DNA from 2 places in the Idiomarina sp. X4 genome. Region 2 is predicted to be linked to the other one. Evidence: predicted binding sites of a transcription regulator. Region 2 holds the regulator's gene; the other holds the start of a gene.
What was found. Region 2 encodes ArgR, which controls arginine synthesis, uptake and breakdown. Its sites were predicted from a motif close to ANTGAATANNTATTCANT; they were not measured.
Positions count from the first base shown of each region.

Region 1 (16,649 bases), 790 kb from region 2:
CGCTACCGGAAGTCGCCACAAACGTCATATCTTCATGCCAGCTCACTCTTGCGTTCATCGTGTTATCAGCCATTATTGTTCCTTGTCATCTTAAAAAGGTTTATACGCGGTATTCTCGCAGGTGTTCGTCAAACAAGTTTTTGACCAGCCCAACAAACTCATCAATGAAGGCTTCCTGCTCTGAGGTAGGGTGAGTATCTAGCACTTTGGAGAGAACTTCTTCTAGGTCATAAACGATAGCGTCGGTTTCACGGACTATGTCGAGCCGTTGTTCCTGACTCAGTTCGTTTTGCTCAAAAACAGCCATCATGCTCATGGAAAGCTTTTCTTCCATTAAGTCCCGCAGCGTATAGTCTGCGGTTTTTTCCTGAGCGCTTTGGTCAGAAAATAACGGTAACTGCCCCGTTAAGTACTGAATCAGCTCAATGTATCCGTCGTTTTCTACTATCATCTGACTCTCTTTATGTATGCGGTTGGACAACCATTCAAATTGCCCAACCGCTAAAGTAGCACAGATTGTGACTAGAATTTAAGTCCCGGTGCTAATGACTCAGGTAACGTCATCGAGTCAGCCTCGACAGAGGCAACTGGGTATGCACAGTAGTCAGCCGCGTAGTAAGCGCTTGCTCTGTGGTTGCCACTCGCCCCAATGCCACCAAATGGAGCAGCGCTGCTCGCACCTGTAATTGGCTTGTTCCAGTTCACAATGCCTGCTCGAATGTGCTTAAAGAAGTAGCGATAGGTCTGCTCGTCGTCACACAAAATGCCTGCCGACAAACCATAGCGCGTGTTATTCGCTTCTTTAATCGCGTCATCAAGCTCTTTATAGCGATACACTTTTAGCAACGGGCCAAAGTGCTCTTCGTCTTCAAGACCTTCAACGCCGGTTACATCAACAATACCCGGTGTCACAAACCCTTTTTTAGAGTCTTCCTGCTTCATACGAACCAGCGACTTCGCACCTTTATGCAAAAGCTCATTCTGTGCATCGACCATTTCGCCGGCAGCTTTAGCAGAAATCATGGCGCCCATGAAAGGCTGCGGATCTGCATCGTAGTCATCAACCAAAATATTTTCTGTGACTTCCACTAAGCGTTCCAGCACTGCACGACCTTGCTCGGAATCTTCAATGAACAATCGGCGCGCACACGTGCAACGCTGACCAGAGGTGATAAAAGCGGACTGCACAATATTATGAACCGCAGCGTCAATATCAGACACATTTTTCACCAGTAATGGGTTATTCCCCCCCATTTCCAGCGCTAAGATCTTGTCCGGGCGCCCACCAAACTGCTTGTGCAGCAAGTGCCCAGTATTCGACGAGCCGGTAAAGTACAAGCCATCAATTTGTGGATGCGCAGACAGCGCTTTACCAGTCTCAACTTCACCTTGTACCAAGTTGATTACGCCGGCAGGTATACCCGCTTTTTCCCATAGCTTAACCGTTTCCTGAGCCACCATTGGGGTCAACTCACTCGGTTTAAATACAATGGTATTTCCAGCGATTAACGCTGGCACAATGTGACCGTTTGGCAGGTGGCCCGGGAAGTTATAAGGCCCATAAACCGCAACAACACCGTGAGGTTTATGACGAATAAAAGCTTTCGCGCCAGGCATTTCATTTTCAACCGTTCCAGTACGCTCATGGTAAGCCTTTTCTGAAATAGCTACTTTGCCCATCATCGCGCCAACTTCCGTGCGAGTTTCCCAAACGGGTTTGCCCGTTTCTTTCGCCATTGTGCGCGCCAAGTGCTCTTTGTTTTCTTCCAGTAACTCCGAGAATTTTTTACAAATTGCCAAGCGCTCTTCGACAGACTTATCAGCCCACTCAGGGAAAGCTTCACGAGCGGCCATTACCGCCTTTTCAACTTGGTTGGCACTGGCTGATTCACCAGACCAAATAACTTCATTGCGAGCTGGATCAACCGAGTCGAATTTCTGGCCTTCGCCCGCTTCCCAAGCTCCGTTAATAAATTGAATACTGTTCGTCATAAATTTAACTCCTGCTTAAAGTGCGACAATTCGAACGTCGTCGCCGTCACTTAAATGCATTTTTTCGGCTTGCTCGTTATCAATAATCAGCTCATCTGCACCTTCTGCTAACAGCAGTTTGGTGGCTCTAAAGTTTTCAAGCTGAGTATTGCAGACAATATGTGGTACCGCAGCCTCTATGTCGGGCACCTGCTCTTTGACTCTAACGTTCACAAGTCGGCTGTTTCGCACGCTGCTTAAGTTACACACTTCCGCTTCTACTGTTGGACCTGCATCAAAAATATCGACAAAGCCACGGAAACGGAAACCTTCCGACTCAAGCAGCTTCAGCGCAGGACGCGTGTTATCATGTACTTTTCCGATAACCGCACGAGCGTCTTCACTCAACAAATTCGTGTAAATTGGAAAGCGTGGCATTAGCTCAGCAATAAAGGTTTTATCGCCAATACCGCTTAGATAATCCGCTTTTGGAAAATCCATTGAAAAGAAATTATCTTCTAGCCAAGTCCAAAACGGCGAGTCACCATTGTCGTCGGAAACCCCACGCATTTCTGCAATCACCCAGTCGCTGAAACGCTGTTTAAACTGGGCCAAAAATAACATACGGAAACGCGACAACGTACGACCGTTCATGTTGTGACGGTATGGTTCGCGCAAGAACAAGGTGCACAACTCTGACACCCCCGTGTAGTCATTACACAAGGTCAAAGTTTCCAATGCATTATAGATATTAAGTTTTTCTGAATGATGCACGACTTTACCGAGACGGTAATGCCAAAATGCTTCATCCAGACCCACCGCAGCTTCAATACCACTCACACCCGCGATGGTTCCGGTTTCGGTGTCTTCCATCACAAACAAGTAACTTTCGTCACCCGGTGTTTCGACGCTTTCCTTTCGAAAAGCTTTTTGGGCACGATCAATACGACGCTCTAATAGCGACTGATCGACGGGCAACGAGGTAAACCCGTGGCCCGACTCAATCGCACATTGATAAAGCGCTTCGTAATCCGACGGCTTAATGGGTCTGATTAGCAACATAAAAACGCCTCAGTAATTAGCCAGCAACCTGAGCAACGGCTTTTTCAAAGCGTTGCAGGCCTTCTTTAATATCGTTTTCAGAGATAATCAGCGATGGTGTAAAGCGCACAACGTTTGCGCCTGCTACCAGCACCATAACACCGTGCTCTTGTCCCGCTAACAAAAACTCACGCGCTTTGCCTTCGTATTGCTCGTTAAGCGCTGCGCCCAACAACAAGCCCTGGCCGCGAATTTCGCTGAACACATTATACTTGTCATTAATGCGTTGCAGTTCTTCTTTGAAAAGCTGTTCGCGTTTCTTAACGCCATCTAATGTTTCTTTGGTGTTCACAATATCGAAGACAGCTTCTGAGACCGCACAGGCCAGTGGGTTACCACCATAAGTACTACCATGCGTTCCTGGCTTCAGGTGCTCGGCAATTTCTTTGGTCGTTAGCATAGCGCCAATTGGGAAACCGCCGCCCAGCGCTTTCGCTGACGTTAAAATGTCAGGTGTTACGCCTAGCTGCTCGTAAGCGTACAGTGTGCCGGTACGGCCAAAACCGGTTTGAACTTCGTCGAAAATAAGCAATGCGTTATTCTGGTCGCACAATTCACGGACAGTTTTTACGAACTCAACGTCTGGCGCTACAACACCGCCTTCACCTTGCAGCGGCTCCATCATAACGGCACACGTGTCTTCAGAAATAAGCGCTTTCAACGCTTCAGCATCGTTATAGTCAACGTGTTCAACAGCACCTGGTTTTGGACCGAAGCCGTCTGAGTACGCCGGTTGACCACCAACGGTTACCGTAAAGAAAGTACGACCGTGAAAACCTTTAGTAAAAGCAATAATCTTTTGCTTATGCTCGCCGTGCTTTTCAATCGCCCAGCGACGCGCCAGCTTAAGTGCCGCTTCGTTGGCTTCTGCGCCAGAGTTTGCGTAGTAAACACGGTCAGCAAAAGTAGCGTCTGTTAATTTTTTAGCCAAGCGAATAGCCGGCTCATTAGTAAATACGTTACTTAAGTGCCACAACTTTTGGCTTTGCTCTTGTAACGCTGACACCATTGCCGGGTGACAATGACCTAAACAGTTAACAGCAATACCGCCGGCAAAATCCACATACTCGCGGCCGTCTTGATCCCACACTCGGGCGCCTTCGCCTTTAACTGGGATCATTGACGCTGGGTTGTAGTTTGGAACCATAACGTCGTTAAACATTTCGCGATTTACTGCCATTTTGTCTGTCATTACTCTCGTCCTTATCGCTCATGCGAATTAACAAAGGTGTCAACAAATGAATGTCTTGAAAAGGGCGTTATTATGCCAAAATTTGACCACCTTGTCTGTGTTAATTAGTTTCAAAACCCTTTTCACATCAGCATTTGGGAATTTATTGCGTTTTAATTGAATAGTTATGCTTAAGTGTCAGTACTCACTGAATCTTTACTCACACTTTTTTCCTTAAATTTCCTTTTGTAAAATTTATTAACAACTCTGTATCATGAATTGCATTGCAATTTTTCCATTCTTCTTTTAGCCTGAACTTATCCTTATACAACTTCGGCAGAGGCTATGGAAAAAGAAACACCGACAATACCGGAATCATCTCAGCCCCATATGAAGTTAAATTACTTACGTCCGGGCGATATGATCGACGTTGAGTTTGCATCTGCCACCAAAGTACGCACCAAGCTTCAACTTATCGGATTTGACAGCGGCCACTACTTGTTGTTGAAGCAACCTAACCCGAAAACTGACGGCAGTTATGTTGACGTTTTGTATGAGGGCAATCCCGTCATCGTTCGATTAGTTTTAGAAGGTGAGACTGGTGAATGTATTGCCTTCAAAAGTAAAATACGGGCGGTAACCAACTTTCCTTTCCGGCTCGTTTACCTTGACTACCCTAAAGAAGTTGAGCAGCGCGCGTTGCGGGCTCAAAAGCGCGTCAGCACCCACATCCCAGTTGATGTTACCTCAGCAGCCGTTCAACCCGGAGAGCGTAAAAAACTTGCCAGCGGTGTCATTGTCGATATTTCCTCAGCAGGTTGCCGAATACTTTTTAAAGCTCAAAACGCAGCTGGGAATGTAACTCACATGAATATCAAGGTAAACATAGGTTCAGGGTCGCAAAGAGAGCCGTTGACACTGTCCGGCCAAATTATGAACCAGCGTAAAGAAGTGGGCCGAATCGGTATTGGTGTTCGTTTTACCGACCCGGAAGAGCATATAACCGAAGTGTTTAGTCACCTGCTCATTGACACCGACTTCGAATGTTAGTCAGGAACAATGATTGGCGGACGTTTTAAACTCACGTTATTTAGCCGGGCGAGCGTTTCCGCCGACACCGAATACTTGTTCAATATGTGCTTACCTTCTTCCAGACTCGCTAAGTCGACTTCCCGCATCATGCGGAATTCACAATAAGCGTTTGCCTGGGCTAATACCTCAGCATACTCGGAATCATAGTGAGGTGTTGTTCTGTCTGCTTGGGTAAAATCGAGCAAATGCTTGCTGACTGGCACCCGCTTCAACCCCCAGCCTTCGGCAACCAAATAACTCACTTCTTTATCTTTCTCTAACATCAAGTCCCGCAAAAAACGCTCGTCCGGCGTTAACTGAACAAGCGCATTATGTCGTTCCGGAGACTTGTCGTTAACTGAGGCCATCGCGAACTCACGCTGCACGTCATCAAACAGCTTCAAGTACAGCTTAGTTAGCGCGATTTTGCCCAGCTCATGGAACATCCCCATGGTGTAAGCCAAAATCGGATCTTTTAACTTTCTTTCCACCGCAATGTTATGAGCCGCTATAGCGGTACCCAGTGAATGCTCCCAGACTTTTCTGCGAAACAACGTAAACGGCTGTGTCGACGGCGGTAACCAGTTTTGCATAATGTAAGCTGGTGCCAGTAACCGAAGGTTCTCGGTACCCACAAAACTCATCGCCACCCGCAAGTTATCAAGTTTTACCTGCTTGTTACGATCAATAAACGGTGGTTGATTAACGGTACGCAGCAAGCCAGTATGAAACCAGTCCATACCCTGCACGATAGATTCAATACGACGCATTGAAGCGGCTTTCAGACTGAGGGTATCGAGAAGTTCAGGCAGTTTTTCCGGAAGAGGGATTAAACGCTCGCGAACATAGTCACCGTCTTCAATTGTTTTCAAGGCACGGTGATAAATTTCCTCATGCAATTCTGCTGAAATTTTATCTGAAAAACGTTGGCGTGCTTGCGCCTTTCTGTCACGCTCTTCGTAGTTTAGACGCTCTACCTCAAGTAATTGACGGCGCTGCTCCTTCTCCTCGTCTTCAATACCATCGGCCGCAGAGCGAGCTTTACGCGCAAACGGAAAGCTAATTAAATAGTTAATAAACCGTTTCTCAAGCCGCAATGCGGGGTCTTTACTGCCACCTTCCGTGGTATTTGAAAAAAAATGAAACATCAATGCTCGCCTATGAAGTGTTTACTAGCGTAAGTATCGGCAATTTCAGTGCTTAGCAACAGTTACCAATCATCGTATATAACGTAAAAAATTCGCTAACAGATTATGTCCCTGCTTAGTCATTACCGACTCGGGATGAAACTGAACACCAAAAAGTGGCAGTGCCTTATGTCGAATCGCCATGATCTCTTGCAGCCCCGTTACGCTTTTGGTTTCGGCATCAACAGTAAATGCTTGAGATAAGGTATCCGGCGCAACAACCAGTGAGTGATATCGCGTCACGTTCATGGGGGTGGGTAACCCCTCGAACAGCCCTTGGCCTGTATGCATCAGGCTAGACACTTTGCCGTGCATTACTCGTTCCGCACGAACAACGGTTGAACCAAACACTTGAGCTAATGCCTGATGCCCCAGGCAGACACCCAATATGGGAAGCCTATCCTTAAAAGCTGCAATGGCTTCCAAAGAAACTCCAGACTCGTCGGGCGTGCAGGGTCCCGGAGAAATAACGAGAGCCTCTGGGTTTAAGCGCTCAATGTCTGCTACGCTAATTTCATTATTGCGGAAAACCTCAACCGACTCGCCCAGCTCGCAAAAATAGCGAGCCAGGTTATGAGTAAAAGAATCAAAGTTATCAATGAGTACAATCATGTACCGGCATTACGCCTCTGGGTAAGGTACAAATCCAACGGCGTTATAAACATCTTTTAAAGTTTTAGCGGCAGCTTCGCGTGCTTTATCGGCGCCCTGTTTCATAACACTTTGCAAGAATGCCTGATCATTGCGCATCTCATGGTAACGTTGCTGAACAGGCTCTAGCATAGCAACCACTGACTCCGCCACATCCACTTTCAAGTGCCCGTACATTTTGTCTTCATACTCAGGCACTAACTCGTCTATCGACTTACCTGTTGCGGCAGACATAATGCTCAGTAAATTAGATACGCCAGGCTTTTCAGTTGGATCAAAGTAAATACGCGCCTGTTCATCCGAGTCAGTCACCGCTTTCTTAATTTTCTTAAGGATTTTCTTCGGCTCTTCCAATAGACCCACAAAGTTGTTCGGGTTGTCATCCGACTTAGACATTTTTTTAGTTGGGTCTTGCAGCGACATAACCCGCGCGCCCACTTTCGGAATCATAGGCTCAGGAATCGTAAAAATATCACCGTACAAATTATTGAAACGCTCTGCGACATTACGTGTCATTTCCAGATGCTGCTTTTGGTCGTCACCCACCGGCACTTCATTTGCCTGATACAACAAAATATCAGCCGCCATTAATGCGGGGTAGGTGAACAAGCCCGCATTAATATTATTCGCATGACGCTGCGACTTGTCTTTAAACTGAGTCATGCGGTTCAGCTCGCCCATTTGCGTGTAGCAGTTCAACACCCAAGCCAGCTGTGCATGCTCCGGTACGTGCGACTGAATAAATACGGTGCTTTTCTCAGGGTCTAAGCCGCACGCCAAATAAAGCGCTAAACCGTCTAACGTCGCCTGCTGCAGTTGCTCAGGCTCCTGCCGAACCGTTATTGCATGCTGGTCAACGAGCATAAACTTACAGTCATGCGTGTCCTGCATATTCACCCACTGACGCAACGCACCAATGTAGTTTCCAATAGACAACTGCCCTGACGGCTGACAACCACTTAATACAATTGGTTTCGACATTCTTCTTCTTTCCTCTACGAGCCTGTTACTGCAGCAATTTCATCACGCATGGTCTGTATGACACTGGCATAATCATCCGCATTAAAAATAGCCGAGCCTGCCACAAACATATCTGCGCCCGCTTCTGCTATTTCACCAATATTTGAAACTTTGACACCGCCATCCACTTCCAAACGAATATCACGACCACTGTCATTAATTCGCTCGCGCACCGCTTTGAGCTTATCTAACGTTGATGGAATAAACGATTGACCACCGAAACCCGGGTTGACCGACATCAGCAAAATCACATCAAGCTTGTCCATAACATGGTCTAAGTAGTGCAAAGGTGTCGCTGGGTTCAATACCAGTCCAGCCTGACATCCATGCTCATGAATGAGTTGCAAAGTGCGGTCCACATGATCAGACGCTTCCGGGTGGAAGGTAATAATAGAAGCACCGGCTTTTGCAAAATCAGGAATAATTCTATCCACCGGCTTAACCATTAAATGCACGTCGATAGGCGCTTCAATGCCATAGTCCCGCAATGCCTTGCACACCATCGGACCAATAGTCAGATTCGGCACATAATGATTATCCATTACGTCAAAGTGGACAACATCGGCGCCAGCATTTAATACGGACTCAACTTCTTCACCTAAACGCGCAAAATCTGCGGACAGAATAGAAGGGGCTATTAAAGGCTTCATCGTTATTTATCCCAAGGTGTCAAAAGTGGCGGCTATTGTAGCAGCTAACCGCGGACAAAAAAATTCGTATCGATGACTGGAATTTTTACAAAATCGCTGATAAATTGTTCAGTCTAATGCTTTTGGGGGACGTTATGCGCTTATCTATAGTTACTCTATCACTGACACTGATGGCTCTTGCCTCAGTTGCAGCGGTAACGCCTAGCACTCTGTTTGCCCAGCAAAATGCCACTCAACAATGCCAACAACTCCTTGCCGGCAGTGAAAATAATCAGTTGAAAAAAGAATGCGAACTGGCAGCCGGAGAAGTCACTTGGGGTGACTGGTTAAAAGGTCACAGCCGTTCAGTACAGTTCCATTTTTTTGACCTAATAGAGCTTTTCTCGAGCTCTAGCGACGCTCAAAAAGAACGTTACAAAAACAACTACTCTCGTTAAGACGTACATTCATGTCTGAACAGCAGGAAAACACACAACAAAAACCCGGTTTAGTTAGCATGGTTGTCAGCGTACTGGCGGCGTTTTTGGGTGTGCAAACTGAGAAAAACCGCCAACGAGATTTCCAACATGGTAACCCCAAAGCCTATATCATCATTGGCGTTATTCTGACCATTTTGTTTGTTTTAGGTCTGGTTGGTGTGGTTAATTTAGTTATGGCCAACTTGGCATAATCCACCTGTCGCCTGATGCTATTGCATCAGGAGAGATCGATGAGCTTTAGAGCAAAGATCAATAATTAAGCATTGGCACAAGTGGCCATACCGCACCTGACGTAATAACGTCAGGCTACGGCGTCCTCATGAAGAGCCCTCATAGCCTCAGCGCCCTAATAGTTACGCAGCCTTGATGCCACTATGACGTAACAGCGGTTCCACGCTGGGTTCGCGACCGCGGAACTCCTGAAATAAGTCAGCGGCTTTACGGCTGCCACCGCGCTCCAAAATCACTAGCAGGAAGTCACGCCCAGTGGCGGCACTGAAAATACCTTCCTCTTCAAAACGTGCGAATGCATCTGACGACAACACTTCTGCCCATTTATAGCTGTAATAACCCGCAGCATAACCACCAGCGAAGATATGTCCAAAACTATGCTGGAACCGGTTGTACTCTGGCGGAATGCGCACTGAGGTCTGCTCACGAACTTCACTCAAAATTTCGCTGATACGCGCGCCTTTGCTTTCATCAAACTCGTGGTGAATGCGCATATCAAACAGGGAAAACTCTAACTGACGCATCATTTGCATTGCCGACTGGTAGTTACGTGCCGCCAGCATTTTATCCAGCAGTTCCTGCGGTAATGGTTCACCGGTTTCGTAATGGCCAGAAATAAGCGCCAGAGCCTCTGGCTCCCAACACCAGTTTTCTAGAAACTGACTTGGCAGCTCTACGGCGTCCCATTCAACGCCATTAATGCCGGAAAGCCCTGCCGTATCAACTTGTGTCAGCATGTGATGCAAGCCATGACCAAACTCATGGAATAGCGTCAGCACTTCGTCATGGGTAAAGAGCGCAGGTTTACCACCCACGGGTTTACTGAAGTTACAGGTTAGAAACGCCACCGGGTTTTGTAACTCGCCGTCGGCATGAACTCGGCGACCAACAAAATCCGCCATCCACGCTCCGCCTCGTTTACCTTGGCGAGCATACAAGTCTAAGTAAAAGCTGCCGCGCAAGTGACCATCGGCGTCGTGAATGCGGAAAAAGCGCACGTGCTCGTGCCAGGTTTTTACGTCTTTTTGTTCACTCACTGTCATGCCAAACAAGCGCTTAACCACGTCAAACAAGCCATTTAACACTTGCTGTTCCGGGAAGTATGGACGCAGTAACTCATCAGAAATCGAATAACGTTGCTGCTTCAGTTGCTCGCTGAAATATGGCACATCCCAGGCTTCCATTTTCTCAACGCCCTGCTCTTTAGCGAAAGCTTCCACTTCGGCGTATTCTTCTTTTGCCTGCGGCATGGACTTGTCCGCTAAATCTTTCACAAAGCCCAGCACTTGCTCGGGTGACTCCGCCATTTTCGTCGCTAACGACATTTCAGCGTAGTCATTAAAGCCAAGCAACTTCGCCATTTCATGGCGCAAAGCCAGGGTCTCATCCATTACTGCCGAGTTATCAAACTGACCACCGTTAGGGCCGGTTTCTGAAGCCCGCGTTACAAAGGCCTGATACATGTCTTTGCGAAGTTCTCTGTCTTCGGCATACAGCATCACAGGTAGGTAGCTCGGAATGTCCAGAGTAAATAACCAGCCTTCTTTTTCCTGATCGGCCGCGGTTTCTTTCGCCGCTTCTTTAATGCTGTCAGGCAGTCCGGCTAAGCGACTTTCGTCCGTGATTAAGCACGTCCAGGCATGAGTTGCATCCAGCAAGTTATTGCTGAACGTCGACGATAAGTCAGATAGACGAGACGAAATTTCAGCGTAGCGTTTCTTTTTGTCCGCAGGTAAATCGACACCCGACAAACGAAAATCACGCAAGGTATCGTTAATGAGCTTCTGCTGAGCTTCGGTCAGCTCGGTAAATTCATCACTGTTACGCAGCGTTTCGTAGGCATCAAACAAGCCTTTGTGCTGACCCACATACGTTGCATAGTCAGACAGCAACGGCAGGCAACTGTCATGGGCTTCACGAAGCTCTGGCGTACTAACCACCGAATTTAAATGCGACACCGGCGCCCACACATGCTCTAACTTTTCATCGGCGTCGGTTAACGGTTCAATTAAGCCGTTCCAGCTGAAATCCCCTCGCGCCAGCACGTCGTCAATCGTTTTTCGTGCATCATTAATGCATTGTTCTACCGCAGGTTTTACATGCTCTGGCTTAATGCTTTCAAAGTCAGGAAGTTGACCTTGTTCAAGTAGCGGATTCTGGCTCATTGTTACCTCAATTTTTTCAAAATGCTTACGGTAGATATTGGGTCTTTAAGCGAGTCTTCAACCACGCTTATGTGGTTTCCTGCGTTTTTTACGGTATTATCAAATCGTTAATAAATCAGAATAAAGGTAAATGTCATGTCTGACACCTCTTTTCGCTCTTTGCGCTTAATGGCTGGAATTACGGCCATTGTCACCTTAAGCGCCTGTAGTAACCTGGGCGGCACACAGTCCTCAGAAGAATCTAAGCAAGCTGAGGTTACTGGTAGTAGCCAGCTTACACCTGAGAAAATCTTTGCCAGCGACACCTTTAACGTTGAGCATCCCGCGCCGACTCGCTGGCTGGAAGATGGCTCAGGTTATACAACACTGGAAGAGTCCGAGTCTACGAATGGTCGCGACATTGTCCGTTACCATCCGGAGACTAACGAACGCACCGTGTTAGTCAGCGCCGAACAACTGACGCCAAAAGGTAAAGACAAAGCATTGCATATTGCTGACTACGTCTGGTCTGACGATGGCAACAAAGTATTAATTTTTACCAATACAAAACGCTCATGGCGCACCCATACGCTGGGCGACTATTGGGTCTTAAACCGCAGTAATAATGAACTGAAGAAACTTGGCGGCAACGCCCCCGAGTCGACACTGCAGTTTGCCAAGTTTAACCCGCAGGGCACCAAAGTCGCTTATGTGATGCAGAACAACATTTACGTGCAGGACTTAAACAGCTTCCGCATTAACAAGCTCACCAAAGACGGTAACGACACCATTGTGAACGGTACCTTCGACTGGGTGAATGAGGAAGAGTTCTTCCTGCGTGACGGTTTCCGCTGGAGCCCGGATGGGCAGCACATTGCCTACTGGCAGCTCGATACCGAAGGCACGCCGGTGTTTACCATGATCAATAACACCGACGAACTGTACCCTACGCTTAAAAAGTTTCCTTACCCGAAAGTCGGTGAAACCAACGCCGCTATGCGTATTGGTGTCATGCCGGCCAGTGGTGGTACAACACAGTGGATGGATATTCCCGGCGACCCGCGCCAGCACTATTTAGTACGCATGCAGTGGGCCGGTAATAGTGAGCAACTGCTTATACAGCAGCTTACTCGCAAACAACACATTAACCGGGCCTTCATTACTGACATAGAGTCAGGCGATGCACAGGAATTACTGCGTGAAAGCACTGACTCATGGGCCGAGTACGTCGACGACATTCACTTTCTGAATGACGGGCAAGAATTTACCTGGCTAAGCGAGCGCAGCGGCTATCGTCATATTTATCGCGTGTACCGTGACAGTGGACGCATTAGCGCTATTACCCGCGGCAACTGGGACGTTGTCGATGTACTGCGTGTCAACGAAGCAGACGGTTGGGTGTACTTTATTGCATCACCTGAAACGCCGTTAGAGCGTTATTTGTTCCGCGCCAGCCTAGACGGCAGTGGTCGCTTAGAACGTCTGACGCCGGACATGGACGGTACCCACAGCTACAGTATTTCGCAAGATGCCAAATACGCAGAGCATACCTTTCACTCTGTGAATCAGGTGCCTGTAACCAAGATGATTTCTCTGCCGGACCATAAGGTTATTCGTACGGTAGTGGACAACACTGACGTCCAAAAAGCGGTCGAAAACGTCGAGAAACAGCCGGTTGAGTTTTTCCGTGTTGAAGCGCGCGATGGCCTTGAGCTGGATGGCTACATCATGAAGCCAACCGACTTTGACCCGAGCAAAGAGTACCCTATTTTGTTCTACGTTTACGGCGAGCCCTGGGGACAGACGGTAGCCAATAAATGGGGTGGATCGTTGTATTTGTGGCACACCATGCTGACACAGCAAGGTTATATTGTTGCCTCTATCGATAACCGGGGCACCAAGTCACCACGCGGCTTTGACTGGCGCCGTTCCATCTATAAAAATCTGGGCGTTGTCACCGTACGCGACCAGTACGACGCGCTGCAACAGATGCTGGAGCGCTGGGACTTTATTGATGAAAGTCGTGTTGGTATCTGGGGCCACAGTGGCGGCGGTTCACAAACCCTGAATGCGCTGTTCCGTTACCCGGACGCCTACCACATGGGTATGGCGCTGGCACCAGTACCTGACTTAACCTTGTACGACACCATTTATCAGGAGCGTTACTCCGGGTTATTGCCTGAGTCAGCGGAGCGTTACAAAGAAACATCGGCGATTACACACGCTGAGAACTTGGAAGGTGACTTATTGTTAGTGCATGGTACTGGTGACGACAACGTCCACTTCCAGGGCAGTGAGCGCTTAGTTAACGAGCTGATTAAGCACGGTAAACAATTCGAGTTTTTCGCCTACCCGAACCGCTCTCATGGTATTTATGAAGGTGAAGGTACCACCTTACACCTGCGCACCATGATGACCGAGTTTGTGAAAGAGAACTTGCCGGCAGGCGGTCGCTAAGAGCGGCTTTATAAACTGATCTTTCGATTACCTCTATCGGTATAAACAACGTGACAGCCCCGTGTCTCTATTTGCAAGATACGGGGTTTTTATTCAAGATATGCGCAGTTTTTGAATTAAGCACAGGAGTTAAGCAGTATGAGCAGACATTATGACTATCTGGCGATAGGTGCCGGCAGTGGCGGTATTGCCTCAGCCAACCGTGCCGCTATTCGTGGTGCAAAGGCCGCCGTTATTGAAGCTAAATTCGTTGGTGGCACCTGCGTAAACGTGGGATGCGTGCCTAAGAAAGTCATGTGGTATGGCGCTCATATTGCCGAAGCCGTTAAATACTCACCCTCGTATGGCTTTAACCTGGAGCAAAAGGGCTTTGACTGGGCAACTATGGTGAAAAACCGGGAAGCGTACATTGAACGTATTCACGGAGGCTATCATCGTGGTTTCCAAAGCAATGGCGTTGAGTTCATAGAAGGCTTTGCCAAGTTTGTCGACCACCAAACGGTTGAAGTTAATGGCGAGAAAATTACTGCCGACCATATTACCATTGCGACCGGCGGCCGCCCGATGATTCCTGAAATTCCAGGTGCTGAGCATGGCATCGATTCTGACGGCTTTTTTGCGTTAACCGAGCAGCCTAAAAAGGCGGCCGTTGTCGGTGCCGGCTATATCGCGGTTGAAATTGCCGGTGTTTTCCATGCCTTAGGCACGGACACGCACTTGCTGGTTCGTCGCGATCGCCCGCTGCGCACCTTCGACAAAGACATTACTGATGGCTTGCTTGAACGCATGAAACAAGACGGCCCTGAGCTGCATACCGAAACCACCGTACGTGAAGTCGTTAAACAGGACGACGGGACACTGACCCTGCATTTTGAAAACGGCAAAACAATGGAAGGTGTTGATTGCCTGGTATGGGCCATTGGCCGCGTGCCGTCTACTGACAACATCAACCTGGAGTGCACCGGTGTTGAACTCGACAAAGACGGCTTCATTCAAGTCGACAAATTCCAGAACACCAATGTGCAAGGCATTTATGCGGTCGGTGATAATACTGGCGCCGCAGCGCTAACCCCCGTCGCGATTAAAGCAGGTCGCCAATTAGCAGAGCGCCTGTTTAACAACATGCCAAACGCGCACATGGACTACGAAAATATTCCTACCGTTGTGTTCAGTCACCCAACCATTGGTACTGTTGGTTTGAGCGAAGAAGACGCCAAACTGAAGTTCGGCGAAGAGAATATTAGCGTGTATAAGTCATCATTTGCGGCAATGTACAATGCCGTGACACCACACCGGGCGCTCAGCTACTTTAAGCTGGTTTGCCACGGCAAAGAGGAAAAAGTGGTAGGCATTCACGGCATTGGCGAGGGCATGGATGAAATTTTACAAGGCTTCGCCACTGCGTTGAAAATGGGAGCCACCAAAGCAGACTTGGACTCGACTGTAGCGCTGCACCCTACTAGTGCTGAAGAGTTTGTTACTATGCGCTAGCCTTAGGTTTTAAGCCCTCTGGAAGAGTCAGGGGGCTTTCCAGCCAACTATTTTCACCTTTTTCAACCACAGTTAAAGTAAATAGCAGCCTACAATTTCAGCAATAGCGGTTACAAAAAACAGCCCGAGTGTTTTAGTGAGTAACAAAGCCAACATATTCAGCGTCCTGTTAAATATTTCCAAAGCATAATATCATCCTAACTAATACACCGAGCAAGAGACTGGTAAATGGCGAAATCAACTCTCGAACAATGGCGCATGTTTAAAGCAGTGGCTGATCATGGTGGCTTTATGCAAGCGGCTCAGCAGGTCCACAAGAGCCAGTCGAGCATTCATCACGCTGTTAATAAAATGGAAGAGCAATTAGGTGTTAATTTGTTTGAGGTCGATGGCCGCAAAACGGTGTTAACCCATGCCGGCAAACTCTTGCTACGCCGTATTAATTATCTGTTATCGGAAGCCGAACGTTTTGAAAATGTCGCGCAGAACCTGAAAGAGGGCGTGGAATCGACACTGAACATTGCTGTTGATGAGGCGTTTCCGAAAGAAGTGCTGTACGAGGCGCTAGAAAAAGTCTCTGAAGAATTCCCGCTGGTGCACATAGAAGTTATTGAAACCATATTAACCGGTGCCGACGAGCTTTTACGAAAAGGGTTAGCAACCGTTTCTCTATCGCCTTTCATGCTCGATAACGAACTCAGCGAGGCGCTTAGCGACGTTACCTTCATTGCCGTATGCGGCAAAGGCCATGCACTTGCATCAAAAGCGTCTGTCACTCTCGAAGACTTGAAGAATAGTCGTCAAATAGTCCTACGAGACTCAGGTATCGAGAAAAGCTCTGACATAGGTTGGCTGGGTTCTGAGCAGCGCTGGACTGTCAGCCATTTAACCACGTCTGTTGAGCTGATTCGCAAAAATCTCGGCTTCGCCTGGCTGCCTGAGTCGGCAGTGAAAGCCCATATTGACGACGGTAGCTTGGTAACATTAAACCTTGAGCGAGGCGCCACTCGCTCTATGCCCATTTA
Region 1 is NZ_CP025000.1:1,473,520-1,490,168, reverse strand. It holds gene CWC33_RS07120 (OsmC family protein) at 1-58, opposite strand, end outside; gene CWC33_RS07115 (DUF3802 family protein) at 101-451, opposite strand; gene astD (succinylglutamate-semialdehyde dehydrogenase) at 523-1,992, opposite strand; gene astA (arginine N-succinyltransferase) at 2,008-3,033, opposite strand; gene CWC33_RS07100 (aspartate aminotransferase family protein) at 3,050-4,252, opposite strand; gene CWC33_RS07095 (flagellar brake domain-containing protein) at 4,589-5,293, shown strand; gene CWC33_RS07090 (HDOD domain-containing protein) at 5,290-6,462, opposite strand; gene CWC33_RS07085 (anthranilate synthase component II) at 6,532-7,113, opposite strand; gene trpS (tryptophan--tRNA ligase) at 7,123-8,133, opposite strand; gene rpe (ribulose-phosphate 3-epimerase) at 8,148-8,822, opposite strand; gene CWC33_RS07070 (hypothetical protein) at 8,957-9,259, shown strand; gene CWC33_RS07065 (DUF2970 domain-containing protein) at 9,271-9,492, shown strand; gene prlC (oligopeptidase A) at 9,655-11,697, opposite strand; gene CWC33_RS07055 (S9 family peptidase) at 11,833-14,133, shown strand; gene gorA (glutathione-disulfide reductase) at 14,272-15,624, shown strand; partial or broken gene CWC33_RS12805 (YnfA family protein) at 15,703-15,780, opposite strand; gene CWC33_RS07045 (LysR family transcriptional regulator) at 15,853-16,649, shown strand, end outside.
Region 1: CWC33_RS07100 (aspartate aminotransferase family protein) is a predicted target of ArgR. The motif match lies at 4,420-4,437, and genes of this name have one in related genera.

Region 2 (16,649 bases):
GACGAGATTCTGGACGGCGGTGTCGATTTAATGTTTTGTAATCGAGAAGAAGCGGAATTACTGACGGGTAAAGAAGATCCTCAAGCTGCATTGAGCGTATTATTAGAGAAAGCTGAGACCGTCGCTATAACGCTGGGCAAAGACGGCGCTATTATTGCCGATAAGGAGCGCCAGGTTCATATACCCGGTGTACCTGTTAAAGCGATTGATACCAATGGCGCCGGCGATATGTTTGCAGGTGCTATGCTGTACGGGTTGACTCAAGGTATGTCATTAGAAAACGCAGGCCGTTTAGCAAGCCATGCGGCGGCTGAGTTGGTCACTGAATTTGGCGCTCGCTTAGACAAAGCACGCCAGCAGCAGTTGATTGAACGCGTTATGAACGCTGAAACCGCATAGAATTCACGAAAATTACTGAAAAGAGAGTCGTTATGAGTGTAGAAAATTCACAAGACTATAAAGTCGCTGACATTAGCCTCGCCGAATGGGGCCGCAAAGAAATTGCTATCGCTGAGTCGGAAATGCCGGCATTAATGACTATTCGTCGTAAATATGCGGCCAGCAAGCCTTTGGCGGGCGCGCGTATTATCGGCTGTATTCATATGACGATTCAGACAGCGGTGTTAATTGAGACATTGCTTGAGCTGGGCGCAGAAGTGCGCTGGTCTTCGTGCAATATTTTCTCGACTCAGGACCACGCAGCTGCGGCAATGGCTGCCGCTGGCGTCCCTGTTTTCGCCTGGAAAGGTGAGACAGAAGAAGAATACGAGTGGTGTCTGAAGCAAACCTGTCATAAAGACGGCGAACTTTGGGATGCGAACATGATTTTGGACGACGGCGGCGACTTGACGCTGATGATCCACGACGAGTTCCCGCAAATGCTTGAGAAGATTCACGGCATTACCGAAGAAACCACCACGGGTGTTCACCGCCTGCTGGATATGCTGGAAAAAGGCACGCTGAAAGTCCCAGCCATTAACGTTAATGACGCTGTCACTAAGTCAAAAAATGACAACAAATACGGTTGCCGCCACTCGCTGAACGACGCCATTAAGCGCTCAACCGACCACTTATTGTCGGGTAAAAAGGCGTTGGTTGTTGGCTATGGCGATGTGGGTAAAGGCTCTGCCGCCAGCCTCCGTCAGGAAGGCATGATTGTTAAAATCAGTGAGATTGACCCAATCTGTGCTATGCAAGCTTGTATGGACGGATTTGAAGTGGTTTCTCCTTATATTGACGGTAAAAACAAAGGTAACGGCGAAAACATTAATAAAGACTTGCTGGGGAATACCGACCTTATTGTGACCACCACCGGTAATATGGATGTGTGTGACCGTTATATGCTGGCAGCGCTTAAGCCTACGGCTCTGGTTTGTAACATTGGTCACTTCGATAACGAAATTGACACCGCCTTTATGCGCAAGAACTGGCGCTGGGAAGAAATTAAGCCGCAGGTACATAAAATTTATCGTTCAGACGATGATAACGACTACCTGATTTTGTTAGCCGAAGGTCGTTTGGTGAATTTAGGTAACGCAACTGGTCACCCTAGCCGCATTATGGATGGCTCATTTGCCAACCAAGTACTGGCTCAAATTCACTTGTTTGAGCAGAAGTTCGCTGACATGGAAATTAAGCAGCAGGAAGAATATCTGCGAGTTGAAGTTCTGCCGAAACAACTGGACGAAGAAGTGGCACGTTATATGGTGCAAGGCTTCGGTGGTGTCATGACTCAGTTGACGCCAGAGCAAGCCAATTACATCCATGTTAATGTTGAAGGTCCATTTAAAACTGACGAGTATCGTTACTAATGAGCGAAGTCATTTATCGTCAAATAACGGCTGCCGATGAGGCGGCCGTTATTGATCTGGCCAACGAAGTTCATGGTGACAACTATTTAACACCAGAGAGTTTCCAGCATTATTTATCAGCAGGCACCGCCGGTAATGTTCAACTTAACTGGCTGGCAATAAAAGACGGTGAGATGCTCGGTGTGCGGCTGACACTAGCGCCCGGTCAATGGCCCATTGATAGCTTCTGCACACCATCTGAATGGCCATTTCCTGCAGACAAGCTGTGCTATTTTAAGTGTGCGGCGGTTTCAGAAAATGCACGGGGTTTAGGCATTGGTAAAACCTTATTGCAACGCAGTATCGATAGCGCTAAAGAGCTTGGCTGCCAAGGTGGTCTAGCGCATATTTGGATGCAAAGCCCCCAAAACAGCGCCTACGAATATTTCACACGCTGCGGTGGCGAAATGATAAAACAACACGGTAAGCGTTGGTACCAGGCTTCCGTCGAAGACGGCTACTATTGCCCAGTATGCAACGGCACCTGCTACTGCGACGCCGGTGAAATGCTGCTGAAGTTCGGCAATTAGCGAGCGCTGCTTTAATAGGTGGTGATTATGTATGATCCTTTGGTTAATGCGCCTCCGGGGCCGCATGATGCTCCTGAGCCAAGTTATTGGCAGAAGTCTACTGAAGCTGAGTTTCCGGCGTGTGTCGGCGACGTGCCGGAGGAAGTGGAATTTGCCGTTATTGGTGCGGGTTATACTGGCTTAAACGCGGCTCGGACGTTGGCTGAAAACGGTCGTTCCGTTGCGGTATTTGAAGCCAATAGTTTGGCTTGGGGCTGCTCATCTCGTAATGCCGGGTTTGTCATGAAAAGTACGGGGCGTTTAGGTCTCTCTGCCTGGGCGGAAGGTTTTGGTGAAACAATAGCAAAAGGAATAGCCTGCGAGCATCGGACTGCACTGAAGCTTATAACAGAAACCACTCAACACTGTCCTGAGCAGTGCCAACGCCAAAGTGGTGGCTATTTGAAAGTTGCCCATAAACCTGAGGCTATTAAAGCGTTACACGAGCAATACCAAAGCCTTAAGCAGTTTGAGCAACCCGTTGAATGGCTGGAAAAAGACGCATTAAGCCAGGTGATCAATAGCCCACAAGCGCACGCAGCGCTGCGCTTTACTGACTGCTTTGCCGTTAATCCGCTGTTATTGGCCGCCGCGACCGCTCGCAGAGCGGCCAGTGCTGGAGTGCAACTCGTTGAGCATTGCCCGGTAACATCTGCTGTTTCAATGGGCGACAAAGGTGTGTATTTAAAAACAGCTAAAGGCAATGTGCGGGCTTGTAAACTATTAGTTTGCTCCAATGGCTATACATCCCAACAGTTGCTTCCTAAGCTAGCCAGCCGTTCTTTACCGGTTCTTTCTAGCATAATTACCACACCGCCGTTGTCACCAGAGCAAGTTGACAGCATTCGTTTGTCGCCTGAGTACGCGGTAATGGATACGCGGGTGCTGAAGTACTACTTTCGTTTACTGCCGGATAACCGCCTGTTATTTGGTGGTCGCGGAGCCATTCAGGGTAAAAATGCTGAAAACTCGACGTTCGCCAAGCGCTTATTAAAGGCATTGCATCAGACCTTCCCGCAACTCAAAGACGTCACGCGGTGGGACAGCTTCTGGAGTGGCTGGGTGAGCGTGTCACTTGACGACTATCCTCGCGTCGGCAAGTTCAGCGACAACATATACGCCAGCATGGGGTACTGCGGCGCCGGTGTTAGCTTCAGCGCACTAGCTGGCCAACGATTAGCCGAGTGCGCAATGGGAGAAACGCTACCGGAGCTTCCATACTACCAGTCTCAATTAAAACCATTTCCCCTTCCCCAATTCCGACGCCTCGGACAATGGCTCTACTACCACTACGGCCGCCTGCTTGATTAGCTGTAACTAAAGAGCGCTGAGGTTGTAACAGGCACTATGAAGGACGCCAGTGAATACATCCCTGTAGGGCTTAGGCAGCGCCATCCTTGGCGCTGCACACCTCCATAGTGCCTGTTACAACCTTTGTCCGCGCTCTCTAGTTACCTACTTATTACAGACGCAGTGGACAGACTAGTCGCTGGCAAGCGTTATGAGAGTTAAGGCCTCTGTGACGGAGTGTCGAAGGCCATGGATGGCCTTCGTCAAGCCCTCATGGATGAGCTCGTCGCGTCTCCGACACAGAGGCCTTAACTCTCAAGCGACGCATGCGGCTTGACTGTCCCCCTCCCTACAGGCCGAAGACTATTTTCTCGCTTTTGAGGAGACGGGCTATGTATTTGATGAGCAGCAATGCGGCAGCCAGGGTTGCTATGGCGCTTACCACTGTGCCCATGACGTTAATCGACTCGCCGCGAATCAGAGACAAGAACGCTTGGTGCTGTCCGGTAAGCGGCAGGTAATAGAGTATCGGGTTTTTAAGCCTTGCAAACTCGACACCGAAAGAAGCGGCCATGGGAATGATCAGCAAAAAGCTGATATAGGTTTGTGCTTCCTTGAAATTCTTTGCCCTGAACGACACAAACAATTGCAGTGCGGTTGCGAACACGGCCAGCGGTACGAGCAGCAGGAACATAAGCAGCATCATGCCCACACTAAAGTTCACATTCATGCCTATTTCGTGAAGTGGCACGTAAGCAAAAATAATAGGGATGATTATCAGCGACAGGGCTGCACCAAACAAAGAAAAAGTAGATGCAGTCAACGTCTTACCGGCCACAATGTCCCATGTGCTTAATGGTTGGCTCAATAAGAACTCGAGTGAGTTCCGCTCGCGCTCGCCGGCACTAATATCGATAGCTACATTCATACCCGACCAAAACACCGACAAAATGATAAACACTAAAACAGAACCCATAATAATTGCGGCCTTAGAGCCTTTAGTTGCAGCGTCTTGCTTTTGCAGCTGAATGGGCTGTACAACGCGAGGGTCGATTCCGCGAAGAATAAGTCGGTAACTGGCTATTTGGCTACTGTAGGCCTGTACCGCTTTTTCGACTCGTTTAATGTCAGTTTGTTGCTTTTGTGAAGACCAGTCCGCTTTCAGCTCAATTTCAACTGGCTCAGCGACGGCGATTTTATCCGCCCAGTTAGCTGGCAAACTCAACACGATAGGCGTTTCATTTTCTGACCATTCGCCTTGTTTTTCGACAATACCATTTTCGTTTAAGAAGTCGACCAACTGCGGTGCGTGCTCTTTACCTTCGATATTGATACCAACATCCGCCTGGTCGGTTAACTGTGAAATTAAAAAGAAAAACGCGACGGCCATAAGCATTGGCCCAAAGAAAGCGTAAGACATTGCCGCGAACACTGAACGTTTATCACGTATTGCGTCGCGAAACTCTTTTTTCCATACGGTTGTTAAAGCACTCATTACGCCGCAATTCCTTCGTCCGTTCCTATAATTTTCACGAAAGCATCCTCGAGTTGTTCTTCGCCTGTCATCCGGCAGAGCTCTTCCGGCGTACCCTCAGCAGCCACTTTCCCGGATGCCATAACCACAACTCGGTCACACAACGCAGCCACTTCCTGCATGACGTGGCTGGAAAACAAAATGCAGGTTCCCTGGGCTCTTTGTTCACGCAGCACGTCGCGTAAAATACGTGTGCTCATGACGTCTAAGCCACGGCTTGGCTCATCCAAAATAAGGTGTTTGGGGTTATGAACCAAGGCTTGGGCAAGTGCCACTTTCATGCGCTGTCCCTGAGAAAAGCCCCCGGTACGGCGATCTGCGAGTTCTTCAATATCGAGCTTCTTAATCACTCGCTCAACCGCGTCTCTTCGAATATTGCCAGTTAAACCATGCAATTCCGCGAAGTATGCGACCTGCTCACGTACAGTCAAACGTTCATAAAGACCGAATTTATCCGGGAAGATCCCCAAGTTCTTACGAGCCCCCATAGGGTTAACGTTAGCATCCACGCCTTCTATCTCCGCCTTCCCCTGGTCTGCCTGAAGCAGGCCATAAATAATACGGAGGCACGTTGTCTTACCAGCACCGTTTGGTCCCAATAGACCCGTGATTTCACCATCGTTAGCCTGAAAGCTGAGGGAATTTAACGCCTGTACACTTTTAAAGGTTTTACTCAGTTTATCGACATTAATCATCCTACAGCCCCGCTCCATTTTGGTTTAGCACAAAAGGTTTCAGGCGTTGTTTTTGTAAACAACTGCCATCAATAGCGGTCACGTCAGCCTTTTCGATAAACTCAGCGATGAGCTTATTGGCACAGGTATGACTGGCAATAGTATGACTTGCGTTGGGCGCCGTCAGGTGCTTACTGTTCGGTAACGTCTTTGCGGCTAAGTCGCCCCAGGCTGGTGGTGTCACCGGATCCAATTCACCCGACAACAATAAAACCGGCTTATCACTAACGACTGGCTCAGACCAGTAAGAAGGTACGGGAGCCGACTTCCAGCCGCTGCACATATCAACAAAGGCATCACCGGTACGCCCTCCAATAAAGTCGTTGTCGCCGTCTTTTGCTAACAACTGCTCCGTTGCACGAGGTAAGTCTTCACTACAAACTACCGAGAGCATTAAGCCCAGGTAGATACTACTTTGTGACATGGTGCCCCCCATTAAGCCCAATACGGCTTTATAATTGCTTTGAGCGGCCGAGTGAATCGCATAAGGTAAAAGCTGACGTGTATTTGGATGATACAGTGCCATGCGAACAATTGAACTGAAACGTCCCGGTGTTAAATTTATCGTCATCGGTTCAAAGGAAAGCGGATCGTGCGCGTCTAGCAGAACATCCTGTCCTTCTAAAGCATTCATCACGTCATGATAATCTTGTTCTAACGTCGGGAATTTTTCCTGACACGCTACTTGCTCTTCGCAATTACGTAACATTGCATCAAAAGCTTGAGCCCCGTGCTGCCCAAACGGGCCAATAACCACCTGCGGTGGCGCTACGGCGTCTAACGTTGCCGTACGTACAGACTCCGGAGCTTCTCGTAAATAGGTCAACCCGACTCTCGTCCCATAAGAGCCTCCATATAAATTGACTTGCTGAACACCCAGATGCTCACGAACTTTCTCGAAGTCTTTAACAGCGTTGACCGTATGGTATTGCGTGGTGTCTGTGTCTGGATATTGCTTAAGACAGTCGCTTGTGAGCTGAGCCAGCTCTTGCTCGTCGTCACTTCTGATGAGCTCATCAGGACGGTTTATGTCGCATTCGAGAGGATGGCTCTTTCCCGTACCCCGCTGATCAATAAGCACAATGTCACGCTTTTGACGAACGGTATCGAACATGCGGGATATCATAGGCGCCAGCTCAGTGGCTGCCTGACCTGGCCCTCCCGCCAAAATAAGCATTGGATCCGGCTTTGCACCTTCCTGAATAGCAGGTAGTACCGCGTAATGTATACCAATTTGCCTGCCTTGCGGCTTTTCATAGTTTTCAGGCACCTGAACAATGCCGCACTCAAGTCGTTCTTGTATTCCCGGCAAGTAGCATTCGCTGTCGGTTGAATCCGTCACTTCGTGTTGCTGTTGAGCGTATGCGCTACCACTTATGGCAGCCAATAACAGCAGCGGTAGGGAGACTAGCTTCCACTGTTTCATAATCAGTCCAATTGAATTGAATCACAGTGAGTTATTGTCGTTGAGAAGTGAAAAAAATAAAAGGTAAGTGACTGAAAGAATTGTTAGTAGATGTAAAAAAGCCCGCAAACTTAGCTTGCGGGCTTTCAAGTACTCAAATTAACTGGCTATTAAAGGCCTGCGCGCTCTTTAATTGCTGCCGCAATAGGCGAGCCTGCATGGCCATTAGACTGAGCCCACTCATAATCGCCTGAGCTTTTTAACTCGTCTACTGATAGGCGTCCAACAATGAACTCTCCAATGTCTTGTGAGCCATTTGACATTGCGAATTGCAATAGACTTTGACCGTTACACTGAATACCTGAGTAGATGTCACGGACACGCACACGTGAGTCACGTAACTTTTTACGCATACGCATAGTGTCGTCACCTTGTACGTATGTACAAAGGCTTAACGCCAGCTCATTCGCTTCTGCGCTTTTTGAAAAAGTTGCGCCAGTTGCTGCAACCGCAGCCATCAAGGTGCCTAATACAATCGCTTTCATCTAAAACCCCATCACAAGATTGTTCAAAAATTCATCAGGATGATACTACGATATGAAGCTCTCTGCAATGGGGGGCAAGTGATGTAAGTAACTGAAATTATAACGTCTTATTAACGTTTCCTATCGAAAATAAGGGTAGTAAAGTCATTGGAATTACGATCATTTGCGGCAAAGTCTTGCCGCTCTACCTCTTGCCAATCAGCGATTTCCTCGTAGTTAGGAAAGAAAGTATCACCGTCAACATTTAGGTCTATTTTAGTAACATATAAGCGGTCTGCCAGCGGTAAAAAATTTTCATAAATTTTTCCACCACCAATGATCATGACTTCTTCTACGGGACCGGCTGCCGCTATCGCTTGTTGCGGTCCATTAACCCAGAGTACTTGACCATCATGGGTTTCTCGAGCTTCTGAAGTTCTGCTCAGGACAATATTTTTACGACCGGGTAATGGGCGGCCAATTGATTCAAAGGTATTTCGCCCCATAACAATTGGCTTACCCAAGGTAATTTTTTTGAAATACTGGAGTTCGTCAGGCAAATGCCACGGCATTTTATTGTCTTTTCCTATGACTCTATTGTCTGCCATTGCAACTACAAGCGATATTTTCATCCAGAATTACCTTCGTATAGCCTGATGCTATTGCATCAGGCGGGATTTAAGCTTCAACATAGAATCTAACGTAATAACGCCAGGCTACTTCTGATAAATGACTTCGACGCCATGATCGTCGTCGTCGTCATCGTCGTCTTCATCATTATCAAAGTGTTCATCCATAACATCTTCGTGATAACTGTCCCACTTAAATTCAACCGGATCGGCTTCTTCCTGCTCTTCCATATGCGGTACGGGCAAAGTTTCAATATAGTTCATGACTTCGCGACACAGTTCTTTCGAACCTCTGCCTTCCAACGCCGCAATCTGGAACACAGGACCATCCCAGTTCAACTCTTTCACTAATGCATCAACTTGCTCCTGGACTTCTTCATCTAAGACCAAGTCAACTTTATTAATGACTAGCCAGCGTGGTTTTTCTGCCAGTTTCGGGCTGTACTTTTCTAACTCATCAATAATGATACGAGCCTGTTCAGCCGGATCCGTTTCATCAAACGGTGCTAAATCAACTAAGTGCAATAGCAGCCGGCAGCGCTCAAGGTGTTTTAAGAAACGAATACCTAGCCCTGCACCTTCTGCAGCCCCTTCGATAAGTCCGGGAATATCAGCTATCACAAAACTCTGTCCCGGCGCCGGCGTTACAACACCCAAGTTTGGAACCAAGGTGGTAAACGGATAGTCGGCGACCTTCGGTTTTGCTGCAGATACTGAACGAATAAATGTCGACTTACCCGCATTTGGCATACCTAACAGACCAACGTCGGCTAGCAACATCAACTCCAGCTTCAGGTTACGTACTTCTCCGGGCGTGCCGTCTGTTTTTTGGCGTGGCGCGCGGTTCACGCTGCTTTTAAAGCGAGTGTTGCCCAAGCCATGAAAGCCGCCTTTAGCAACCCGCAGTTTTTGTCCATGTTTGGTCAAATCGCCAATGACTTCGCCGGTATCAATATCAGTCGCACGAGTTCCCGGAGGAACCGTCAAAGTAATGTCGCTGCCTCGTTTACCGGTGCAATTCTTACCCATACCGTTTTGACCACGTTCCGCTTTATGGAAACGTTCAAAACGATAGTCGATAAGCGTATTCAGGTTTTCATCGGCTTGCAGGTAGACGTCACCGCCATCACCGCCGTCGCCTCCGTCTGGACCACCTTTCGGTATATATTTTTCGCGGCGAAAACTGATACAGCCATTACCGCCGTCACCGGCGTCGACACGAATTTCTACTTCATCAACGAATTTCATCGCAATCTGCTACTTATCACTCATTAAATATTGTGCAAAATTCTAGCACATAAGAAAAAGCCCCGCCGTAATGGCAGGGCTTTCGAACCGAAACTTTTCAGTTTATGTCGAGGTTATTAGTCAGTAATAACGCTCACATATTTACGGTTATTCTTACCTTTCGTTTCGAAAGATACCTTGCCTTCAGAGGTCGCGAACAACGTGTGATCTTTACCGATGCCAACATTGCTACCAGCGTGGAAACGTGTACCGCGCTGACGAACCAGGATGTTACCTGCAAGAACCGATTCACCACCGAAGCGCTTAACACCTAAGCGTTTACTCTCTGAATCGCGACCGTTTTTAGTAGAACCACCAGCCTTTTTATGTGCCATGTCGTTACTCCTTAATTAGCTATTGATACCAGTGATTTTCACTTCAGTGAACCACTGACGATGGCCTTGTTGGCGACGAGAGTGCTTACGACGACGGAACTTAACGATTTTAACTTTATCGCCACGACCGTGATCAACCACTTCTGCTTTCACTTTGCCACCGGATACGAACGGAGCACCGATTTTTACGTCGCTGCCGTCAGAAACCATCAAAACCTGGTCGAATTCAACTACATCACCGGTAGCTGCTTCCAGTTTTTCCAGGCGGACGATTTGGCCTTCAGACACACGGTGCTGCTTACCGCCACTTTGGAATACTGCGTACATATTATTCTCCACAACCCTATTGGGTATCCAAATTCAAATCAGGGCGCGAATTGTACGTAATCCCGCCAACGATCGCAAGTCCTAATTTGCCGCCTTTAGAGTTTCCGAGCTCGTTGAATTAGTGTACCATCTGGTTTCCGTTAAATTTTGTAAATTTCAGATATCTATGATGGATATGCAGTCCATTAACGCATTAGCCAAAGACGACATGTTAGGTGTTAATGCGCTTATTGGTGAACAACTAAAATCCGACGTTGCCTTAATTAACCAGCTGGGTATTTATATCGTCAATAGCGGCGGTAAACGCCTGCGCCCTTTGCTGACCGTATTAACCGCCCGGGCACTGGACTATGACGGCAACGATCACCAAAAACTCGCCACCATTATAGAATTTATTCATACTGCAACACTCCTGCATGACGATGTCGTCGATGAGTCAGATTTACGCCGCGGGCGCAAAACTGCAAACGCTGTATTCGGTAACGAAGCCGCCGTACTAGTGGGTGACTTTCTCTATACCCGCGCCTTCCAGCTAATGGTCGACTTAGACTCTCTGCGTATATTGCGTATTTTAGCGGACGCCACCAACATTATTTCCGAAGGCGAAGTATTACAGTTAATGAACTGTAACGATCCCGATACCTCAGAAGCAAGCTACTTCGACGTTATTTACGGCAAAACAGCCAAGCTGTTTGAAGCTGCAACAGAGCTGGCGGGCGTACTGACGGGTCAGAATGAAAAGCTCACCGCTCAATTAGCAGACTACGGTCGCTATTTAGGCACGGCTTTCCAACTGGTCGATGACCTATTAGATTACACTGCCGATAGTGATTCAATGGGCAAAAATGCCGGCGATGACTTAGCCGAAGGTAAACCAACGCTGCCGTTGCTATACGCCATGTGGCACGGCAACGAAACCGAGCAAAAGCTGATTCGTGAAGCGATTGAGCAAGGTGACGGACGTAAGCACTTACAAACCGTACTAACCGCTATGGAGCGAACGGGTGCTTTACAGTACACCCGCGACAAAGCATTAAAAGCCGCCGAACAAGCGCGCGAATCCCTAAGCGAACTCCCCGACTCCGACTATAAACAAGCTTTACTCGCTCTAACCCATCTGGCAGTCGACCGAGTGGCGTAAGCGGGCTTGGAGAAAGGAAATGCCTTGGGGGAGCGGGTTCTGTTTCGGAGGACGCCCGTGAATACATCCCTGTAGGGCTTGGGAGAGGGCAGATTGCTCACTTGTTTCGCTTGAGCATTGATAGCTTTTGTAGCGGAGACGCTACGAGCTCATCCACGAGGGCTTGACGAAGGCCATCCCTGGCCTTCGACACTCCGCGACAAAAGCTATCAACACTCATAACGCTCACAAATAAGCAACCTGCCCCCTTTTAGCCATTTCTGTAGCCTGATGCTATTGCATCAGGTGGGTGTTTAAGCGTCTCACCTGATGCAATAGCATCAGGCTACATACCTTTCAGTAAGTAGCGCGGAAATGTTGGGGCGGCTATTACAGGAGCGTCGAAGGCCAAGGATGGCCTTCGTCGAGCGCTCATGGATGAGCTTGTAGCGTCTCCTGTAATAGCCGCCCCAATATTTTCAAAAGCGGATTGCTGAAAGTTTTTTCAGCTTAGCTGGCAAAGTCGATGCCTTTTTGGATATCGCCTTTCAGACCGTCGAGCATGTCGTCCATGCATTTTTGTTCGAAAGCACTTAGCTTGCCGTAAGACAGAATTTCTTCAGCGCCGTTTTTGCCTAAGCGTACTGGCTGCGCGAAGAACTTAGCGTTATCGCCCGGACCTTCTACGTAGGTACACTCAACAGTGTCCTGACCTTGCAGGCCTTTCAGCAATGACAGAGCAAAGCGCGCTGCAGCCTGACCCATAGACAGGGTTGCTGAACCGCCGCCGGCTTTTGCTTCGACAACTTCCGTACCTGCATTCTGGATACGGTGAGTTAAGTCTTTAATTTCTTGCTCGGTAAACTCAACGCCTTCAACTTGTGACAGTAATGGCAGAATCGTTGTACCGCTGTGACCACCTATAACGGGTACGTTCACGTTTTCTGGGTTCAAACCACGCAGTTCGCCAACAAAGGCTTCTGAACGGATAACATCCAGAGTGGTGACACCGAACAGCTTACGCTTGTCGTAGCAGCCTGCTTTTTTCAGAACTTCAGCAGCAATTGGCACGGTGGTGTTTACTGGGTTGGTAATGATACCAACACAAGCGTCAGGACAGTTGTCTGCAACACCTTGTACTAAGTTTTTAACGATGCCTGCGTTCATGTTGAACAGATCAGAGCGATCCATACCTGGCTTACGTGGTACGCCAGCAGGAATTAATACGATGTCGCTGCCAACTAATGCTGACGCAAGGTCGTCTTTCCCGAAGCCTGTGACTTTTACGTCGGTAGGGATATGGCTTAGGTCAACCGCAACACCTGGAACTACTGGCGCAACGTCATACAAAGATAACTCTGAACCTGCTGGAAGTTGTGTTTTCAAAAGTAATGACAATGCCTGGCCGATACCACCGGCCGCACCTAATACGGCTACTTTCATCTCAGACTCCGTTTTGTTTGTCGATTAGAACTGCATAAACATGCAGAATTTGGTGCAAAACTGTACTTGAATACGCTGTTAAATACAACTGACCCGCCTTTTATAACAAAGCTCGAATAGCGTCACAGAATGCAGTAAACTGGTCGCATTATAGCATAAAATGACAGTCAGGAAGCGGCACGATAATGGTGAAAGATCAATTAATTGACGCCTTCAAAACGTTACTGCGTGAAGAACGTTACGGCTCACAAGGCGAGATAGTTAACGTACTGAAAGAGCAAGGCTTTGAGAGTGTTAGCCAGTCAAAAGTGTCGCGTATGCTGAGTAAGTACGGCGCCGTCAGAACCCGTAACGCGAAGCAGGAAATGGTTTACTGTCTGCCGCCCGATTTAGCGGTGCCCTCGACTAAAGCACCATTAAGCCAACTTGTACTGGATATTCAGCATAATGATGTGATGGTCATTATTCGCACCAGTCCCGGCGCCGCTCAACTCATTGCTCGTTTACTCGACTCGGTTGGTAAAAAAGAAGGCGTACTGGGAACCATTGCCGGCGACGACACTATTTTTATCGCACCGGTGAAAGTACAGGATATTGACTTCACGCTGCAAAAAGTCAAAGAACTGTTTGCGAATCAGTCTGTACTGCCGTCTTCTTGAGTGCTCGGTAACTCACGGTTTTCAGATAAAAACCGTATCGACGGCACAAAGAAACTTGAATTTAACACCGCCTGAGAGTAATCCAGCACCGGATCATACTGCCCTTGTTCATCGGCGTAGTAACGAGTCTTCAGCCACTCGACCACACTCTTTGGCGCATGAGAAAAATACATACCCAATAACCCTTGTTCACGTAAGTCTCCCCAGGGCATGTTCTGCCGCAACAAAGGTATTGGCTGCTCTTTCTTGTCCATCAACTTCGCTTTAGCGGCGTGGGTAACGCCATCAATCATTGCCTCCGGCAACCGTTCACCGGAGACTTTTTCCCGCCCCATGAGCTGCTCTTGTTTTTCAGGGCCTAAATAATCCCATCGGCGCAGGTCATAACGAATTTTCTGGACAAACAAATAACTGCCATCAACAAAGTCGCTATCGTCGTTTGCATTAATAAGCGCGGCCTGACGTTTACGCATGCCCCTTGGGTTATCCGGCGCATCAATAAAGCCCAGCAGGTCACGCCCGTCTAAATAACGAAAAGAGCGGATTTGCTCTGCCACCTCAATGTCATAACCAAACCATTCCATAATGGTTCTGCCAGCGAGATAATTGGCGTCAAAGCGGTCACATCGAATATGGATAATAAGATCGAATGGTTGTCGCGGTGCTTCACGGTCGGCATCACTGAGCTCAGGAAAGGTCTGTAAGTGTAACGGTCGTTTATGCGGATACAGTATGTCCCAATATTCCGCCCCTATACCGACAAATCCCGTCAGCATGGCTTCCGAGAAACGGGCATCGAGGTCCTGGACAATAGAGGGAAACCTCGACAACTTGCGGCGTAAGCTCTCGACATCGTCACTCATGACATGACAAAACAAGGTTAAGCCGTGCAAATTTGGCTCGGCGTATATCCCTGATTGCGCTTTATCCACCCTTTTCTCCCGTTTAACTATTATTATTGTGAGTTCACTGCATTGTTTTTTACATTAACTCATGCAAAAGGCATTATAGAATGCCTGTATTCGTTATGACACCGCAAGGAAAAATCATGCGTAATCTGATTCTTATTGGAAGTTTATTAGGGTTAACCGCCTGCGCGACAACAACGTCACAGCAACCGACCCAACAAAACGTTGCACAACAGGGCGTTGCTGAGCAATTTCATCAGTTGGCAGACAGCATCTGGGAAGGTATGAATGAATCCGGCGATACCGAGCTGACCGATATGTCCCCGGAGGCGCTTAAGGCTCGATACCAGAAACAGTCAAAGTGGCTGGAGCAACTGGACGCCATTAACGTGAGTCAGTTAAGCGATGAAGATAAAATTAACCACGCGATGATTCGCTATTCGCTAAAAAACCGTGTCGACGAATACCGCTTCAATGCGCATTACATGCCGCTAACCGCTGAAGGCAGCTTCCATAGTTCACTGGCGTTTATGCCGTCATACACGTCTTTTAACTCAGTTGAAGATTATCAGAACTATATTTCAAAGTTACGCAGCATTCCGCGCTACATGGAGCAACAGACACACTGGCTAAGAAAAGCGATAGACGAAGGTTACACACAGCCAGCAGCAGCTATGGCAGGGTTTGAAGAGAGTATCTTGGCCTACATTGTTCAGGACGCCAAAGAAAGCGTTTACTTTTCGCCATTTGCACAGCAGCCCGGCTTTGTCGACGACGTTGAGTGGGAAGCATTAAAAGCTGACGCAATAACCGCCATTGACGAGCAGGTTATGCCAGCGTACGACGACTATTTTACGTTTATGGTCACCGAATACTTACCGAACGCACGCGAAAGCGTTGGTGCCAGTGAACTGCCTAACGGTGAAGCGTTTTACCAAAACCGTATTAAGCATTACACCACACTGGATATGACCGCTGATGAGATTCATGAAATAGGCTTGCAGGAAGTCGCTCGTATTCGCGGTGAAATGCTCGAAGCCATTGAAGCAACCGGCTTTGATGGTGACTTTGACGAGTTCGTTGAGTTTCTGCGTACTGACGAGCAGTTTTATCCTGAAACCGCAGAAGAATTGTTGCACTATGCGGCTTGGATAGCGAAGAAGATGGATGGACAGTTACCTAAGCTGTTCAAAACCTTACCGCGTAAACCGTATGGCATTGCTCCTGTTCCTGAAGAGATTGCGCCGAAGTACACCACAGGCCGTTACTCAGGTAGTAACCGCGATGACCGCGCTGGTTTTTATTGGGTAAACACTTATGCATTAGACCGTCGTCCGTTATACCAGATGGAAGCGCTGACGTTGCACGAAGCAGTCCCGGGCCACCATTTACAAAATGCCATTGCGGGAGAGTTAGAAGACTTACCTGAGTACCGTCAGCAGACTTATATTTCCGCGTTTGGCGAAGGCTGGGGTTTGTACTCTGAATACTTAGGCCTGGAAGCCGGTTTCTATGAAGATCCATACAGTAACTTTGGTCGCCTAAGCTATGAAATGTGGCGTGCCGCACGCTTAGTGGTGGATACCGGTATGCACGCTAAAGGCTGGAGCCGTGAGCGGGCAATGGACTTTATGGCCAACAACACCGCGTTGTCGTTGCATAACGTGAAAACCGAAATTGACCGTTACATTACCTGGCCAGCTCAAGCGCTTTCTTACAAGCTGGGTGAGCTGACTATCAAACGCTTGCGCGCTGAAGCAGAGCAACAGCTGGGTGATAAGTTCGACATTCGGGAATTCCACGATGCAGTACTGGAAAACGGCAGCGTGCCACTGAAAGTGCTCGAGCAACACATCAACGACTGGATAGCTGAGCAGAAATAATCATGAGCGCTTAGGTTATAGGGCCTCATGTGGAGGACGCCCGCAAGTACCTCCCTGTAGGGCTTGGGCAGCGCCATCCATGGCGCTGCACACCTCCACATGAGACCCTGTAACCATTTGTCGCTCGCACGATTATTTCGCCCGTATTTAAA
Region 2 is NZ_CP025000.1:681,097-697,745, forward strand. It holds gene CWC33_RS03255 (adenosine kinase) at 1-399, shown strand, start outside; gene ahcY (adenosylhomocysteinase) at 432-1,811, shown strand; gene CWC33_RS03265 (GNAT family N-acetyltransferase) at 1,811-2,380, shown strand; gene CWC33_RS03270 (NAD(P)/FAD-dependent oxidoreductase) at 2,408-3,730, shown strand; gene CWC33_RS03275 (ABC transporter permease) at 4,059-5,204, opposite strand; gene CWC33_RS03280 (ABC transporter ATP-binding protein) at 5,204-5,938, opposite strand; gene CWC33_RS03285 (alpha/beta hydrolase) at 5,940-7,403, opposite strand; gene CWC33_RS03290 (DUF3718 domain-containing protein) at 7,553-7,927, opposite strand; gene folA (type 3 dihydrofolate reductase) at 8,038-8,538, opposite strand; gene cgtA (Obg family GTPase CgtA) at 8,623-9,783, opposite strand; gene rpmA (50S ribosomal protein L27) at 9,900-10,157, opposite strand; gene rplU (50S ribosomal protein L21) at 10,173-10,484, opposite strand; gene ispB (octaprenyl diphosphate synthase) at 10,654-11,625, shown strand; gene mdh (malate dehydrogenase) at 12,115-13,047, opposite strand; gene argR (transcriptional regulator ArgR) at 13,233-13,706, shown strand; gene CWC33_RS03330 (Dyp-type peroxidase) at 13,682-14,638, opposite strand; gene CWC33_RS03335 (DUF885 domain-containing protein) at 14,755-16,497, shown strand.